4 regions of the Janthinobacterium sp. JC611 genome follow, and region 3 is predicted to be linked to each of the others. Evidence: predicted binding sites of a transcription regulator. Region 3 holds the regulator's gene; each other region holds the start of a gene.

Region 1 (4,362 bases), on a different contig from region 3:
TGCACCAGCCGCCGATCTGCTTGCGGTGGCCGTCGGCGTCCTTGTCGCCTTCGAAGCCTTCGAGGATGTCGAAGCAGTTGATGTAGCCGTGCTCGGTGGCCAGCTTGGCGGCATGGCGCGAACGCACGCCGGAACGGCACAGGAACAGCAGCACCTCGTCCTTGCCGGCCTGGGCGGCCAGCTGCGCGAGGAAATCGGGATTCGGCACGCCGCCCGGGTACGTGGCCCACTGCACCGCGCCATGCTGGGTATCGGCGATGTCGACCCGGCCCACCCAGTCGCGCTCGGCATTCGTGCGCACGTCGATGAGCTTGACGCCGGCATCGCCTTGCAGCAGCTCATACGCTTCCTGCGGCGTGACGGCGCCGGCATACGGCGTACCTTCATTGGCCCGGCTGCGGGCGGTGGTCAGGATGTCGGCGGCGGTGGTCATGGCGTCCTCGATGAAAGTGGGCAGGTGTGTACGATTATAGTGCGCCGTCCGCGCCCCGCAAACGGGAATCCACGGTGCACGGTGCACGCACCACAACGAGGCATTTTTCAGGAATCGGCACAAAATGCACGATAATGGTGCATTATTCGTTTTTTGCACTTGCATGGTGCATTCTTGATTTGACGCAAACGCGCGTGAAAATCGCGGGCTGGAAAACTTTCGCTGGGATGGCCGGGTTTTGACCTTGGCGGCCACGTCCGTCCAGAAGCTGGCATGGAATCTGCTATGATCCTTATGAGTTTTGGTGGCACGCAATGTTTGCTTCGCTTCATCAGCCCAGACGCACTAAGGTCGGCTCACCCCACATTCATTTAGGAGATACGCATGGCAATGACAGCCGCAGAAGTCTTGAAGATGGTAGAAGAAAACGAAGTCAAATTCGTTGATTTCCGCTTTGCTGATACCCGTGGTAAAGAGCAGCACGTAACGGTTCCCGTGTCGCACTTCGACATGGACAAATTCGAATCGGGCCACGCCTTTGACGGTTCTTCGATCGCTGGCTGGAAAGGCATCGAAGCGTCCGACATGATCTTGCTGCCGGATCCAAACACGGCCAATATCGACCCGTTCATGGAAGAAACGACCCTGTTCATGCAGTGCGACGTGATCGAACCGTCGGACGGCAAGGGCTACGACCGCGACCCGCGCTCGATCGCGAAACGCGCCGAAGCCTACCTGAAATCGTCGGGCATGGGCGACACCGCCTACTTCGGCCCTGAGCCGGAATTCTTCATCTTCGACAGCGTGCGCTGGAAGATCGACATGTCGGGCTGCTTCGTCAAGATCGGTTCCGACGAAGGTTCGTGGTCGACCGGCAAGGACATCGAAGGCGGCAACAGCGGCCACCGTCCGACCGTCAAGGGCGGCTACTTCCCCGTGCCGCCCGTGGACAGCTTCCAGGACATGCGTTCGGAAATGTGCCTGATCCTCGAGTCTCTGGGCATTCCGGTTGAGGTGCATCATCACGAAGTCGCCGGCGCCGGCCAGAATGAAATCGGCACCAAGTTCTCGACCCTGGTCGAGCGCGCCGACTGGACGCAAAACCTGAAATACGTGGTGTGGAACGTGGCGCACAGCTATGGCAAGACCGCCACCTTCATGCCGAAACCTATCGTTGGCGACAACGGTTCGGGCATGCACGTGCATCAATCCGTATGGAAAGATGGCAAGAACCTGTTCGCCGGCGACGGCTATGCCGGCCTGTCCGATTTCGCCCTGTACTACATCGGCGGCATCATCAAGCACGCCAAGGCACTGAACGCGATCACCAACCCGGGCACCAACTCGTACAAGCGCCTGGTACCAGGCTACGAAGCCCCGGTGAAACTGGCGTACTCGGCGAAGAACCGTTCCGCCTCGATCCGTATCCCGCACGTGGCCAATCCAAAAGGCCGCCGCGTCGAAGCGCGCTTCCCGGATCCACTGGCGAACCCGTACCTGTGCTTCGCCGCACTGCTGATGGCCGGCCTGGACGGCGTTGCCAACAAGATCCATCCGGGCGAAGCCGCCTCGAAAGATCTGTACCATCTGCCGCCGGAAGAAGACGCGCTGATCCCGACCGTGTGCGCTTCGCTGGAAGAAGCACTGGAAGCCCTGGACAAGGACCGCGAGTTCCTGACCCGTGGCGGCGTGTTCAGCGATTCCATGATCGACGCTTATCTGGAACTGAAAATGCAGGACGTGCAGCGTATGCGCATGACCACGCATCCTGCCGAGTTCGACATGTACTACTCGCTGTAATGGCGCCACGCCGGCAATGTGCCGGTAGTGAATAAAGAACGCGGGTGAGGCGATGGTCTCGCCCGCGTTTTTTTTATGTAGCACGCCAAGGCCGGGAGAGTGCGGTGTTGTATAGTCGGCCCAGGAACGATGCGGCACGAGCCGACAGGAGTGAAGATTGACCAAGCATTACAGAATGGCGCTGATGGCAGGATTGCTGGGCGCGGCGGCGCAGGCGCACGGACAGCTGTATGTCTGCGCCGATGCGCAGGGACACAAGACCTACACGGACAAGCGCGCCGGCGCGCATTGCCAGCTGCTCGATTTGCCGGGGGCCATGACGGAGCCGCCGCGCAGGACGGCGCCGCTGGCCGGCGCGCCTGCCCGGCCCGCCACGCAGGCGGTGGCCACGGCGGCGCCGGCCGCCGGCGCGTTTCCCAAGGTCGATGGCGCCGAGCAACGCGCGCGCGACCTGGACCGGCGCCAGATCCTGCAGGATGAATTGCGCAGCGAAGAGCAGAAACTGGCGGCGCAGCGCCTGGAATGGAATGGCGGCCAGCCTGAGCGCCTGGGCAATGAGCGCAACTATGCGAAATACCAGGAAAGAGTGGCGCAGTTGAAAGAGAATATCAACCGGACCCAGCAGAACGTCGAGGCCCTGAAACGCGAGATCGCGAATATTCGGTAAAGCACATGACAATAGATAACCATTCCAGCCGTCCCGCCCACCTGGCCGGCCTTGATTTGCTGGCCTCGGCCGTGATCCTGCTCGATGGCGACGGCCGCATCGGCTATGCCAACGCGGCGGCGGAAAACCTGCTGGAAAGCTCCTTGAAAGCTCTGTCGCGGCAAAAGCTGACGGCGTTGTTCCTCAATCCCGACGAACTGGCCGGCATCTGCGCGCAGGCGCTCGAACATAAATTTTCCGACCTGCGCCAGGACCTGACGCTGGAGCGCCTGGGGCGCGAGCCGCTGCGCGTGCACAGCATCATCAGCGCGCTCGACGCGCCGCGCGATGGCGTGCTGATCGAGCTGCGCGAAAACGTGCAGCAGTTAAAGCTCGACCGAGAAGAGCGCATCCTCGACCAGAGCCAGGTCAACAAGGAGCTGATCCGCAACCTGGCGCATGAAATCAAGAACCCGCTGGGCGGCATCCGCGGCGCGGCCCAGCTGCTGGAGCTGGAATTGCCGGCCCTGCACCTGAGCGAGCTGCGCGAATACACGCAAGTCATCATCAAGGAAGCGGACCGCCTGCAGACCCTGGTCGATCGCCTGCTGGCGCCGCACCGCCGCCCGCACATCGTGGGCGACGTGAATATCCACGAAGTGTGCGAACGGGTGCGCAGCCTGATCCTGGCCGAATTTCCCAGCGGTCTGACCATTTCGCGCGATTACGACGCCTCGATCCCCGAGTTTCGCGGCGACAAGGAACAATTGATACAGACCGTGCTCAACATCGCGCACAACGCGGCGCAGGCGCTGGCCGAGCGCATCGAGGCGGGCGATGCGGAGCTGATTTTCAAGACGCGCGTGGCGCGCCAGGTGACTCTGGCCAAGGTCCGCTACAACCTGGCATTAGACTTGCATATCATCGACAATGGACCGGGCATCGCACCCCAGATCCGCGACCGGATTTTCTACCCGCTGGTGTCGGGCAGGGAAGGCGGCAGCGGTCTGGGACTGACCTTGGCGCAAACCTTCGTGCAACAGCACCTGGGCGTGATCGAATGCGAAAGCCGGCCTGGATACACCGATTTCAGGATCGTTCTCCCCTTGCCATAAGCGAGGAAGTATCCCACCCATGAAATCCATTGCGGGACGCACACACTAATGAAGCCAATCTGGATAGTTGACGACGACGAATCAATCCGCTGGGTGCTGGAAAAAGCCCTGGCGCGGGAAAATCTCGCCACCAAGAGTTTTGCCAATGCGCGCGACGCCATCGCCGCACTGGAATTTGACACGCCGCAAGTGCTCGTGTCCGATATCCGCATGCCGGGCGCGTCCGGCCTGGAATTGCTGCAGACGGTCAAGTCGCGCTTTCCCGGCTTGCCGGTCATCATCATCACGGCCTTTTCCGACCTCGACTCGGCCGTCGCGGCCTTCCAGGGCGGCGCCTTCGAATACCTGGCCAAGCCGTTCGACATCGA
Region 2 (4,362 bases), on a different contig from region 3:
CGACGCCGGTGCTGGGCCTGCTGTACAAACTGACGCCGAACGTCAACGTCTACGTCAGCGCCGCGCGCGGCTTCGAAGCGCCCACCCTGAACGAACTGTTTTACTCGGGCACGGGCGGCGGCTTCAATTTCAACTTGAAGCCGGCCACCAGCACCAACCTGGAAGCGGGCGTCAAGGCCAGGATCAATAACAACACGCATGTGAACGCAGCCGTGTTCCAGATCAAGACCAATGACGAGCTGGTGGTCGACAAGTCCAGCGGCGGGCGCACCAGCTACCGCAATGCGGGTAAAACCTTGCGCCAGGGCATGGAAGTGTCGCTGGATTCGAACCTGCCGTATGGCTTCACGACCAAAGTGGCGCTGACCAGCCTGCACGCCGTGTATGACCAGGCGTTTGGCAACGTGCGCGAAGGCAGCCGCTTGCCGGGCGTGCCCAGCGCCAACCTGTTCGCGGAACTGGCCTGGAAAGATACATTCGACCGTGTTGGCGCGGCGCTGGAAAGCGTGGCCAGCAACCAGGTATATGCGGAAGACAGCAACATCGAAAAACCGGCGCCCGGCTACACGGTGTTTAACGCGCGCGTGAATGCCAAGCAAAGCGTGGGCAACTGGCGCTTCAAGGAATTTGCCCGTCTGAACAATCTTTTTGACAAGACCTACGTGGGCTCCGTCATCGTCGGCGACAGCAACAAGCGCTACTATGAAGCGGCGCCGGGACGTAACTGGTTGCTGGGTGTCAGTGCCATGTATTCCTTCTAATTAAAAAGCCCGCGCATCGGAAGATGCGCGGGCTTTTTAACGAGAGCAAGCCAAGTCAGGGCCGTGCTTCCTTCACCCCATATTTCTCGAAGATGGCTTTCAATTCGCCGCTGGCCGCCATCTCGTTCATGGCCGCCTGCAGCAACTTGGCCACGTCCAGCTGCTGGCGGCTGACGGCCAGGCCCACGGCCCAGCCGGCACGCGGCAAGCGGGAGAACGCCACTTCGCTCAAGGGGAAAGCGGGATCGCTTTTCAGCACCGATTCGATTTCCGAACGATTCGCCAGCACGGCGTCGAGCTGGCCCGCCTGCAATTGCTGCAAGGCTTCGGCGGCCGTGTCGAAGATGCGCACGTCGTCACGGTATTTGCCATTGTCTTCGCCCAGCATCAGCATGGCCGCGATCGACACTTTTTCCACGCCGACGCGCTTGCCCGCCAGCGAAGCGACGCCATCGAATTGCGGCACGGCCTGCGCGCTGCGCGCCAGGCGCACGGTTTCCACGTAATACGGGGCGAAGATCTCGACCTTGTCGTTATCCGCCATCAACTTCTTGTCGACCGGCACATGCAGCATCACGTCGGCGGGACCATAGCCGAGGTAATGGCCCTTCCACACCATATTGCGCAAGTCATCGTTGAGGTTTTCGCCGGCGGGAAATGGCAGCAAGCTCAATTTCAGCCCCAGCTTTTTCGCCAATGCTTCGGCGATGTCGATATCGATGCCCGTGCCCTTGTCGGAAAACGGCGCGAACTCGTTGTACACAGCCACTTTCAGGCTGCCCGACTGCTGTACTTTCTGCCAGTCGGCGCGCGCCGGCGCGGCCGCGCACAGCGCCAGGCAGGCGAGCGAGATCATCGCGCGCGCGCCCCGGAGTTGAAATGAACGCATGGGACTCCTTCTTGATCAATCGGATCAGTTAGACTCGCGGCGGGTTTCCAGATAGGTCTTGATGGCCCACATGGCTTCCTGATTGAACACGCCCTCGAACGGCGGCATGTACACGGCGCCATTGCGTACTTTCCCGTGGCGTATGGTGGTCAGATAATAATTATCCGTCTCCTTGTAGCAAGCCTGTTTCTTTGTCTCATTCTTGATACTGAAGCAATCGCGGTCCAGCTGGCGCAAGTCCGGCGCGATGCCGCCCGAGATGGCTTCGATGCCGTGGCAGCGCGCGCAATTCTGGTTGTAGGCCGAGGTGCCCACGGTCAAGGCCAGTTTATTGCCCCGATACGGATTTTGTTCCAGCCACTTGTCGCCCACCTTGGGCAAGCCCGTGGTGTCGACGCCTTGCGGCGTGACGTTGCCGTGCGCATAGGCATGCGGCAAGGTCAGCAGGGAAGTGAGGGCAACGGCGCCCGCGGCCGCCACGCCGAGCAGGGTACGAATGGAATAGGTCATGCTGGTCTCCTTGGTTTTTTAGTGAATATCCAAGAGGAGCAAATGCCATGCCATGCGCAGATACCCCTGATCCGGCGGGTCGTGTATCAATTTGGAACAGCTGCAACAGTAATATGTGTCACCGCGCGCATCAGGCGGCGGCCACCGTGCAGATGCTGCTTCGCGCCTGCTGCTCGAAAGTGATACGCACGGGCAAGAATCGGCCAATCACCTCGGCATTCGTCAGCGCGTGCTGCGACACCTTGTTGCAGCTGAAGGCACCACCGCCCGCCAGCGCCATCGGCAGCAAGAGCTGGTCGGCCAGGTGCTCGCCGACGGCCGCGTCCGACTTGAGATAGGCGCGCACCTCGTTCAACAGGCGCTTGGCCACCGATTCGGCCAGCAAGGACTTTTCGCCGAAAGAAGTGAACACTTCCGTGACATGCTCATGCTCGAGTGTCAGCAACAGGACATTGCCCGGTCCCTGCTCCGCCGGCAAGCCGACGAGGCGCAGCTGCTTGCCGCTCCAGCCCATGCCGTCGGCGACGCGCTCGAGCTCGCGCTGCGCCACGTTCACGTGCACGCCCGCCACCACGCTTTCCGCATACCCCGCCGTGCGCTCGCCGCGCTGCAGCAGTTGAATCGGCCGCAAGCGCTGGCACGGTTGCACGGTGGCCACCACCTCGCCGCCGCCTGCGGGATGAAAGCCGTAGCGCAGCAGCTCGATCTGCATGTCGGCCCCCATCTGCTGCAGGATGCGGCCATACGCGCGCTGCAGGAAATGCACGGATGGCGCCATGGCATTGTGCGTGCCGCCGCTGATGCGCACGGTGGACGGCCCATCCGCATGCAGCAGGGCCGGCAGCAAGGTTTGCAATACCAGGGTGCAGCTGCCGGCGCTGCCGATGGCGAAGCGGTAATCGCCACCGCGCAGGGGGCCAGGCACGAATTCCAGGCTCGATGCGCGCAGCGCCACCGGCGTCGTGCGCGCCCCGCACATGGCGGTCGCCGCCTGCACGGCCAGCAAATGCTGGCGCAGCAAGCCGGGCTTTTCCCGCCCCGCACGGATATTCGTCAGCCGGAATGGCTGTCCCGTGATCATCGACAGGCTCAGCGCCGAGCGCAAAATCTGTCCGCCGCCCTCACCTTGCGCTCCATCTATTTCTATCATCTCTGCTTTCTCTCTTATCCTTTGACGCAGACCACCTGCTTCAATATATGCACCACATCGACCAGCTCGCGCTGCGCCAGCATCACCGCATCGATATCCTTGTAGGCCATCGGGATCTCATCGATTACGTTTTCATCCTTGCGGCATTCCACGCCTTGCGTGGCGCGGATCTGGTCATCCAGGCTGAAACGCCGCTTCGCTTCCGTGCGGCTCATCGTGCGTCCCGCACCGTGGCTGCAGCTATGGAAACTCTCCGCATTGCCCTTGCCGCGCACGATAAAACTCTTCGCGCCCATGGAACCGGGAATGATCCCCAGCTCGCCGGCGCGGGCCGACACGGCGCCCTTGCGCGTGACCAGCACATCCTTGCCGAAGTGGTGCTCCTTCTGCACATAGTTATGGTGGCAGTTGACGGCTTCCACGTGCGTCTGGAACGGTTTATGGATGACCGTGCGCACGGCGGCGATCAGGTTCTGCATCATCACTTCGCGGTTGTTGCGCGCAAAGCGCTGCGCCCAGCCCACCGCCTCCACGTAATCGTCGTAATGCTGCGTGCCCTCGGCCAGGTAGGCCAGGTCCTGGTCGGGCAGGTTGATGAAGTGGGTGCGCATATCCTGCTTGGCCAATTCGATGAAATGCGTGCCGATGGCATTGCCCACGCCGCGCGAGCCGGAATGCAGCATGAACCACACGGAACCCTGTTCGTCGAGGCAGACTTCGACGAAGTGGTTACCGCTGCCCAGCGTTCCCAGGTGGCGATAATTGTTCGTGTTTTTCAGCTTCGGCGTTTTCAGGCAGATCGCCTCGAATTCATCCTTCAATTGCAGCCAGGCCGCATCGACCACCGAGGGTGGCGTATGCCAGGAACCTTCGTCGCGGCCACGCTGGCCGCCGCGCGTCTTGGGCGACATTCCGTGCGGAATGGCGCGCTCGATGGCGCTGCGCAGCGGTCCCAGATTATCGGGCAAATCATTCGCCGTCAGCGTGGTTTTCGCCGCCATCATGCCGCAACCGATATCCACGCCCACCGCCGCCGGGATCACGGCACCCAG
Region 3 (4,362 bases):
GCCCTCGAGCACTTCGCCATGTGCGAAATTGTGGCGCACCACCGTGCGCTCCATGCGCAGGCAATCGGCCACGCCCAGGTGGGCGCCCCGCTGCAGCAATTCCAGGGTCACCGACATCATCAAGGGAGAGCGCAGGCGCATGGCCGCCAGGGCCTTGGCGGCGAACGCGCCGTCGTCCTGCGCCAGCGAGGCCATGATGGCCGCCACCGAACCCGCGCCGAAATGGCGGTCCAGCGCCGCGCGCGCCGTGGCCAGGGCAGAAACGCCCGCCTCGGCCTGGAACGGCGCCGCCAGCGCCTTGATGGCCACCGGCAAGGCCTCGCCCGGCGTCGATTCGAACAGGGCCAGCAGCGCCCCCATCTGCGCCTCGGGCAGGTAGACATCGGCCAGGCCCGTGTACAGGGCATCGGCCGCGTTGATCGTCAAACCCGTCAAGCCCAGGTACAGGCCCAGCTGACCGGCCAGGCGGGACAGGAAATAACTGCCGCCCACGTCGGGAAACAGGCCGATATTGACTTCCGGCATGGCCATGCGCGTGCGGCCCGTGACGATGCGCAAGCGGTTGCCGGGCCCAGCTTGCGCCACGCCCATGCCGCCGCCCATCACCACGCCATCCATCACGGCGATATACGGTTTCGGGTAAAAATGAATTAAATGATTTAAAGCATATTCTTCCGTGAAGAAATCTTCCAGCAAGGCGCTGCCGCCTTGCGGCGTGGCCCGGCCCGCATCGTAAAAGAAGCGGATGTCGCCGCCGGCGCACAGGGCCTTGTCGCTGCTGGAGCGGATGACGACGGCGTCCACCTGCGGATCGTCGCGCCAGGCCAGCAGGGCCGCGCTGAGGGTGCGCACCATGTCCAGCGACAGGGAATTCAAGGCTTTGGGACGGTCGAGCACGATGTGCCCGGTGCGGTGGCGGATGGAGGTCTGGACGAAGTCGCTCATGGCAGGCAGGAAAGAAGTGAAAGTGCAAACATTCTAGCGCCTGCGCGGGGAACATTGCGTTCCGCTGGGCGCAAAAAAGGGCGCAAGATGTGCGCCCTTAGTTGATCACAGCCAGTTGAAAGTCGCGGCCCGCTCAGGCGGCGGCGAATTCTTCTTCCGAGCTGTCTGGCAGATGCTTGATCGCCTCTTTACCGTGCCCTTGCACTTTGGTTTTGTACTTCATCACTTGCCTGTCCAGCTTGTCGATCAGGGTATCGATGGCGGCATACAGGTCGTGCGCCAAGCTTTCTACATAGACAGTTTTGCCACTCAGACGCAGGTTGACTTCGGCCTTTTGACGTTTTTCTTTCTCTTTGAGGTTATCCACGGTCAGAATCACGGCGATATCGATGACTTGATCGAAATGACGTTTCACGCGCTCCAGTTTCGTTTGTACGTATTCACGGATGGCTGGTGTCACTTCGAGATGATGTCCGCTGATGGTGAGATTCATACACACTCCTAAAGATGATCGGGTTCGTGCGGTCCATCGTATCCGGCCCGCAGAGGAACCGAAAAAAACTTACAAACACTTACGCAGGCTCACTGGCGGAATTTTTAATGCTTCCCGGTATTTGGCAACAGTACGTCGCGCAATCACCATGCCTTGTTCCCCCAGCATGTCCGCAATCTTACTGTCGGATAAAGGATTTTTAGGGTCTTCTGCTCCTGTCAGTTGCACGATCAATGCCCGTATCGCCGTCGATGACGCTTCGCCCCCCGCTTCGGTGGCGACGTGGCTACCAAAGAAATATTTCAACTCGAACATGCCGTGCGGGGTCAGCATGTACTTTTGAGTTGTTACCCGCGAGATAGTACTCTCGTGTAAACCCAGTGTATCAGCTATTTCACGGAGCACAAGGGGACGCATGGCAACGGCCCCATGCGAGAAAAAGTTCTTTTGTCTTTCTACTATCGCCTGCGCCACGCGCAGGATCGTGTCGAAGCGCTGGCGCATGTTCTTGATCAGCCACTTGGCTTCCTGCAACTGCGCGCCCATGGCGCCCTCGCCCTTGCCCTGCTTGAGCAGGTTGGCGTACATGGCGTTGACGCGCAGGCGCGGCATGACGTCGTTGTTCAGGGTCACTTGCCAGCCATTGCGCGCGCGCTTGACGACGACGTCAGGCACCACGTAATCGGACACGTCCGAGGCGAATACGGCGCCCGGATGCGGATTGCACTGGCGAATCACCGTCTGCGCCTCGCGCAAGTCTTCATCGTCGCAATCGAGGGCTTTTTTCAGCTTGTTGAAGTCGCGCTGGGCAAACCAGGCCAGGTGCTTTTCCACGATGACGAGGGCCATGCGCCGCGTCACCATGGCAACGTGCGGCAAGCGCTTGATTTGCAGGGCCAGGCATTCGGACGCATTGCGCGCGCCCACGCCGGGCGGATCGAAACTTTGCAGTAGCGACAAGGCCGTGCGCATCTCGTCGGCGTCGATTTCCAGCTCTTCCGGCAGGCGCGCCAGGATGTCGTCGAGCGACTCTTCCAGGTAGCCATTGTCGTCGAGCGCATCGATGATCAGCTCGACCAGCGCGCGGTCGCGCAATTCGAGCACCGTCACGCGCATCTGCTCCATCAGGTGCTCGCGCAGGGTGCAGTGATGGGCCTCCAGTTGCGGGCGCGAATCTTCGTCGTCGGGCGCCTTGCCCCGGCTCGCCTCGCTCCAGTCGCTGTCGCCGCCGTCCGCAGCGGCCGGGCCGTCACCGGCCTCGCCGTCAAACGCCTCCGCTTCGGCCGGCGCCGCGGGCGCCTCCTGGCCTGGCGGCTGGGGCGGCGCTTCGGCCGGCGCGGCCGTGGAACTCAAGGCCCCGTCGGACAGCAGGCGCAGCGAACGGTCGAGCGGATCGTCGAGGCGTTCGAGCAAGGGATTGTCCGTCAGCAATTGCTCCAACTCCTGGTGCAATTCCAGGGTAGACAATTGCAACAGGCGTATCGATTGCTGCAACTGCGGCGTCAGTGCCAGGTGCTGCGAAGTGCGCAGCTGCAATGATTGTTTCATTGGCTTACATGCGGAAGTGTTCGCCCAGATAGACCCGGCGTACCGACTCGTTCGCGATGATGTCGTCGGGGCGTCCCGACGCCAGTACCGAGCCCTGGTTGATGATGTAGGCACGGTCGCAAATACCCAGCGTCTCGCGCACATTATGATCGGTGATCAGCACGCCGATATTGCGCTCCTTCAAGAAGCGCACGATGCGCTGGATCTCGATCACGGCGATCGGATCGACGCCGGCGAACGGTTCGTCGAGCAGCACGAAACGGGGATCGGTGGCCAGCGCGCGGGCGATTTCCACGCGGCGCCGCTCGCCGCCGGACAGCGACAGGGCCTGGTTCTCGCGCAGCTTTTCAATCTGCAAGTCGGCCAGCAGTTTATCCAGGCGCTCATCGATCTCGGCCTTCGTCAACGGTCGGCCTTCGACGGTCTGGATTTCCAGCACGGCGCGGATATTGTCTTCCACCGTCAGCTTGCGGAAGACGGACGCTTCCTGCGGCAGGTAGGACAGGCCCATCTGCGCGCGGCGGTGGATCGGCAGGCTGGAAATGTCCACGCCGCTGATGTCGATGCTGCCGCCGTCCGACGGCACCAGGCCGACGATCATGTAGAACGAGGTGGTCTTGCCGGCGCCGTTCGGGCCCAGCAAGCCCACCACTTCGCCGCATTCGACTTGCAGCGAGACATCATGCACGACTTGGCGCTTGCCATAGGTTTTTTGCAGCCCGCGAACGATCAGGGTGCTGCCGCAACGAGTATTGTCCATTATTTCTTTCCTGGCGCAGGCGTGGCCGGCGCTTTCTCCGCCGCCGGCGCCTTGGTCTTCGGCTGGATCACCATGCGCACGCTGCCGCCATCGGCGGTGCTGGTGCCGCTGTCGGAATTTTCCATCGCAAACACTTCCTTGCGGCTGTCATACGAGATGAAGGCGCCATTGGCCACGTCGGTCACTTTCGTGCCTTCCAGGCGCGTCAGCTTGGCTTTGGAAAACAGTTTCACCACTTCCGTCTTGTTGTCGTACTCCACGCGCTCCGCTTCGCCCTCGACCCACAGGTCGCCCGCGCCATCGCGCTTCTGGCGGAAGGTGGCCAGCTTGCCGGGATCGGCCCAGAAGGTGATGAACTGGTAGCCTTGCGGGTCTTCCGTGATCAGGGCCCGGCCCGCCTTCATGGTCAGGGTGCCCTTGACCAGCACGACGTCGCCCGTCAGGGTACGCACCTGCTTGACGTCGTCGACATGGCCGCTGCGCGCCGTGATGACGGCTTCCTTCTCGGAATCGGCTTTCTCGGCATGCGCCACGCCTGTCATGGCCAGAGAAAATACGGTCAACAGCAAGATGTTCTTCATAATATGGTTTCCTTGTTTCATTCTGTCATTTTGCC
Region 4 (4,362 bases), on a different contig from region 3:
GCCCGGCCTGTCCTGCGGCGCGCATTTCGCCTTGCTGGCCGAGGCGCCGCCCCGTCACATCGACGATTACGTGGCGGCCGGCCGCGCCATGCAGCGCTTCTGGCTGACGGCCACGCAGCTGGGGCTGCAATTGCAGCCGGAACTGACGCCGCTGATCTTTGCCCGCTACGTGCGCGAACGGCGCACCTTCTCGCGTACCGATGGCATGCAGGAAATGGCGCAGGAACTGGCCGTGCAATGCCAGGCCGTGCTGGGCGCGGCGGCGTTTGACCGGGCCGTGTTCCTTGGCCGCATCGGCGCCGGCCCGGCGGCCAGCGCGCGCTCCTTGCGCCGGCCGCTGGCAGACTTGCTCGTCGCGCCTGTCACTGTGCAGTGAGGCGGCGTCAACGGTATCGGTGGCGTCGGCTCCTCAGGACGGCCAGGGCGGCCAGGCCGGCCGCCAGCAGCGGCAAGGTGCCCGGCAGCGGGATCGAGGTATCCGTCGGCACGTAAAGCAGTTCAGAACTGTTGAGCATGTTCAACACGAGCGTGTAGCTGCCTGCCACAAGATTGTTGGTGATGGCGCTGAACTCCGCGCCGCAATCGGTGCCGGTGCCTGTGCCCGTGGGGGAGCCGCAGCCGCTGGGGTCGTACGTGAGCATGTTGCCGCTGGTCAACGGCGTTTGCGCGTAGCCCGTGTTCAGGTTGGCGCCATCGCTCGCCTCGATGCCTCCCATGATGCCCGAACCAATGATGCCGTCGGGCGCCCAGTTGAAGACGATCTGGCCGTTTTCATCGATGATGCTGAAGGTGAGCGCCAGGCTGGTGCTGGCCGCCGAGCCCGTGCCAGCCTGGGCATCGAGATACAGTTGCATGAAGGGCAGGGCCCGGAAGTCGAAGCCAAGGGTCGCGCCCGGCTCGCCGACGACGAAATTGACGGCCATGGCCGTGGTGGAACCGTTGCGGCCCGAGGCGTCGGCGCTGCCGCCGCCCGCCAGGTAGGTTTCCGCCACATTCACCGTGTGCGTGCTGGTCGAGCCAGGCGGGAACGGGGGGATCTGCGAACTGATGATCTGCGCATCGGCGCGCGCGTACGAGGCATTGCCCATGCCTTGCTGCGTAAAGTCATTCTGTCCCTTGCTGACGGCGCCGCGCGTCGCTTGCGCAGCGTCAATCTGGTTGCTGCCGCCATGGATGACGCCGCTGCCGTTGAGGGTGGCGGTGGTGCGCGACAGGTCGATGTTGCTCAGCAGGGTGACGGAGCCGGTGGGATTGCTGATCACCAGGCCAAAGACGCTGGTGTATGAATAGCCGTACGCGGCGGCGCTGGCAGTGCCGCTGCCACCCAGCAACAGCAAGGCCAGCAGGGTCATTGGCAGTCGGGTGCAAGTAAGTGTAGTCATGAGTATCCTCATCTCCTGGTCGGCTGCGTTGTAAGGAAAACCGACAGGCTTGCCGCATAAAAAAAGGCGAGGAGATTTCCCTCGCCTGTGAACGCCCCCGGTAATGACTCAGGCACGCGCTTTGCGGCGGCTGGCGTAGCCCAAGCCAGCCAGACCCACGCCCAGCAGGGCCAAGGTCCCCGGTTCCGGTGCCGCCTGTTTCACCAAATCTACGCTTTCCACCGCGTTCAGGGTCAGGGTGTAGTTACCGGCGGTCAAGGCATTGCTGACGGAACTGAAGTTGCCGCCGCAAGCCGTGCCGGTACCCGTGCCCGTGGGCGTGCCGCAACCGGTGGGGTCATAGGTGAACAGGTTGCCGCGCGTCAGGAAGTTGGTTGCCAGGCTGGTGTTCAGGTTGGCGTCATCGGTGTTCTCCGTGCCGCCGAAGATGCCGGAGCCGACCACGCCATCGGGAGTCCAGTTGAAGACGGTCGCGCCGGTCGCGTCGGTGATGGTAAAGGTCACCACCAGGTTGGCTGTCGCCGTGGACAATACGCCCACCGTGCTTTGCAGGAAGACCTGCATGAAGGGCGAGGCGAGGAAATCAAAACTCAGCGTTGCCGTGGGGGAGCCGACGATGAAGTCGACGGAGAAGCCCGTGGTCGAGCCGTTGCGACCCGAGGCATCGGCCGTGCCGGCGGGACCGTCGAGGTGGGCTTCTGCCACGTTGACCGCCTGGGTGGAGGTGGCGCCGGGCGGGAACGAGGGGAATTGCGTGCTGACGATCTGCGCATCGCCGCGCGAGTAGTTGCCCGAGGGACCTTGTTGCGTGAAGTCGTTCTCGCCCTTGGTGACGGCGCCGACGTTGGCGCGCGGCGCATCGAGCGAGCCGGCGCCGCCGTTGATGACGCTCACGCCATTCAGGGTGGCCGTGCTGCGCGAGATGGTGGTGCTGTTGGCCACGGTGATCTGCCCCGTTGGCACGCCGATGACCAGGCCGAAGATGTTGTTGTAGGAATAGCCGTAGGCGCCCGCCTGTGCGCTACCGGCGGCGCACAACATGGCCAGAGCGGCCGCGGCCGGGAGCAGTTTCAGTTTAGAGAGTTTCATTGTATTCACCTCATGGTTGAGTGAGTCTGGAAGTTTTGCCTGAGTCCTGTCGGCAGGTGCTCATGACCAGACTTAAGCGACTTCCATGCCAACGCATGAGGGTCTTTTGAAATCAAGGGCTTGGCGTGCTTTTGTTGACGTAATGCAGGTGTTCCCGCACGCGCTGTAAGAAAAACCGACGTCGTCGTCAAGGCTGGCCGTCACGTGGCAACGAACCCAGCAAGGCGTGCACATGGGATAACAGGCGTTGCCCAGGCACATAGTCGCGCATGGCCGTGGCCAGCTGACGCGCCGCCAGCCTGGCCTGGCCATCGTCGAGCATGCGCGTGGCCGCATGGCGCAAGGCGGTTTCCTGGAAGCGGTCGGCGCGTAGCAGCAGGCCGGCGCCGGCGCCGGCGATGCCGTGCATGTTGAGGAATTGATCGAGGTTGCCGGCAATGCCGATGACGGGCACGCCTGCCGCCAGCGCCTGCTGGCTGGTGGGACTGCCGCCATTGCAGATCACCAGGCTGGCGCGCCGGGCGGCCGCGTCGCCCGGCAAGAAGGGGGCGACATGGGCATTCGGCGGCACGGCGTCGACGCGGATGGTGCCGGCCGTGGCCGCCAGTACGGTGACGGGCAGGGGCGCCAGCGCGCGCAGCACGCGCGGCAGCAACTGCCCCTGGCCGGAACTGCCCAGGGTGACATAGATGATGGGCCGTCCGCTGCTCAGTTCCGGGCGCTGCCACCAGTCCGGCAAGTCGAGCGGCGGCGCCCAGATGATGGCGCCCAGGTAGTCGTGCGTGGACGGCATGCCGTGCGGCGGGAACAGTTGTGGAATATCCGCGTACAAGGTGCGGTCGGCATCCGTATAGATGCGCCGCAGGTCGCTGCCCAGGGATGGCAGGCCGTGGCGACGGCGCACGCGGTTCAGCGGCACGGCGTGCGAGGCGAAGGCCAGCGGACGGATCAGGCGGAACAGGGGATGGGCCAGCCAGATCGGCAGCATGCGTGTCAGGGGCAGGCTGGGCACCGTGTAGTGCTGGCGCACCCAGGGACTCCAGTAGGCATTGCTGACGGTAAGGTAGGGAATGCGCTGCAGGCGCGCGCTGACCGACAGCGACAGGCGAAAGTCGCCGATCACGAGATCAGGCCGGACGGCATCGAGCAGGCGCAAATCGTCTTCCACATACGCGTGCAGGGCGCTTTCCGTGTAAACGGGTTTGCCAAGGGCCAGCGCCTGCAGGAATTGCAGCGATGAAATACTGTCGATGCGCCAGCGCCGGAAGGTGGCCTGCTTGAAGCAGAAATCATAGCCATCGGCGCAGGCAAAATGCACCTCATATGCTTCCTCGTCCAGGCCCTGGGCCAGGCTCAGTGGGCGGCCGACATGGGCCAGGGTCACTGCCTCGGCCATAAAGAGGATTTTCTTGCGCGCCATGGGGATCGCTTGCACTCGCAGGAGGAGATACTGCCAAGTTGGAGCGGCGCCACGCTGTTTAGTTCCCCTTGGCCTGCCACTGGCGGGCGCCGGGATTTGGCCGCATCGGCTACAGTGGGACAAAGGAGGCCATCATGCAAGCACAATCCCGTCATGCCCCGCGGCGTGCGCACAGCACGCCCGAACCCGATATGCCGCCACCGCCGGAAGGCGATCCCCTCACGCCGCCGCCAGAGCAGCCGCCGCACATCGAGCCCGTGCCGGTCGAGGAGCCTATGCCGCCACCACCGCCCGTGAAAATGCATTGACGGGGGCGTCGACGGGGGCGTACTGCGCGGCGAGTCGTGCGCGGCCCACGGCAGGACACGCCCGTCATGGCGGGGGCGGGGAGATGCGCGCCATGGCTATTTCCAATCGGAAATGGACTGCGCGATGGCCGCCAGCGCCGCGCCATTTAAACAACAAAAACGC

What was found. The regulator sigma-54, encoded in region 3, starts transcription at its own class of promoters, with help from an activator protein. The targets are predictions, from matches to a motif close to TGGCANGNAANCTGCTTT.
Region 1: the regulator sigma-54 is predicted to act here: its motif matches at 703-720, upstream of glnA (type I glutamate--ammonia ligase).
Region 2: the regulator sigma-54 is predicted to act here: its motif matches at 2,196-2,213, upstream of pedF (cytochrome c-550 PedF).
Region 4: the regulator sigma-54 is predicted to act here: its motif matches at 2,545-2,562, upstream of J0O65_RS19700 (EDSAP-1 family PEP-CTERM protein).

Annotation. Positions count from the first base shown of each region.
Region 1 is NZ_JAFLJN010000002.1:79,574-83,935, reverse strand. It holds gene J0O65_RS02405 (rhodanese-like domain-containing protein) at 1-433, opposite strand, end outside; gene glnA (type I glutamate--ammonia ligase) at 818-2,233, shown strand; gene J0O65_RS02395 (DUF4124 domain-containing protein) at 2,391-2,900, shown strand; gene glnL (nitrogen regulation protein NR(II)) at 2,906-3,994, shown strand; gene ntrC (nitrogen regulation protein NR(I)) at 4,043-4,362, shown strand, end outside.
Region 2 is NZ_JAFLJN010000056.1:13,902-18,263, forward strand. It holds gene J0O65_RS25250 (TonB-dependent receptor family protein) at 1-761, shown strand, start outside; gene J0O65_RS25255 (substrate-binding periplasmic protein) at 817-1,650, opposite strand; gene pedF (cytochrome c-550 PedF) at 1,675-2,160, opposite strand; gene rtcA (RNA 3'-terminal phosphate cyclase) at 2,291-3,310, opposite strand; gene J0O65_RS25270 (RtcB family protein) at 3,325-4,362, opposite strand, start outside.
Region 3 is NZ_JAFLJN010000015.1:9,253-13,614, reverse strand. It holds gene J0O65_RS11030 (enoyl-CoA hydratase/isomerase family protein) at 1-945, opposite strand, end outside; gene hpf (ribosome hibernation-promoting factor, HPF/YfiA family) at 1,079-1,438, opposite strand; gene J0O65_RS11020 (RNA polymerase factor sigma-54) at 1,508-2,986, opposite strand; gene lptB (LPS export ABC transporter ATP-binding protein) at 2,991-3,746, opposite strand; gene lptA (lipopolysaccharide transport periplasmic protein LptA) at 3,746-4,327, opposite strand; gene lptC (LPS export ABC transporter periplasmic protein LptC) at 4,353-4,362, opposite strand, start outside.
Region 4 is NZ_JAFLJN010000025.1:347,081-351,442, forward strand. It holds gene J0O65_RS19690 (nitroreductase family protein) at 1-376, shown strand, start outside; gene J0O65_RS19695 (EDSAP-1 family PEP-CTERM protein) at 384-1,382, opposite strand; gene J0O65_RS19700 (EDSAP-1 family PEP-CTERM protein) at 1,491-2,471, opposite strand; gene J0O65_RS19705 (glycosyltransferase) at 2,659-3,891, opposite strand; gene J0O65_RS19710 (hypothetical protein) at 4,026-4,199, shown strand.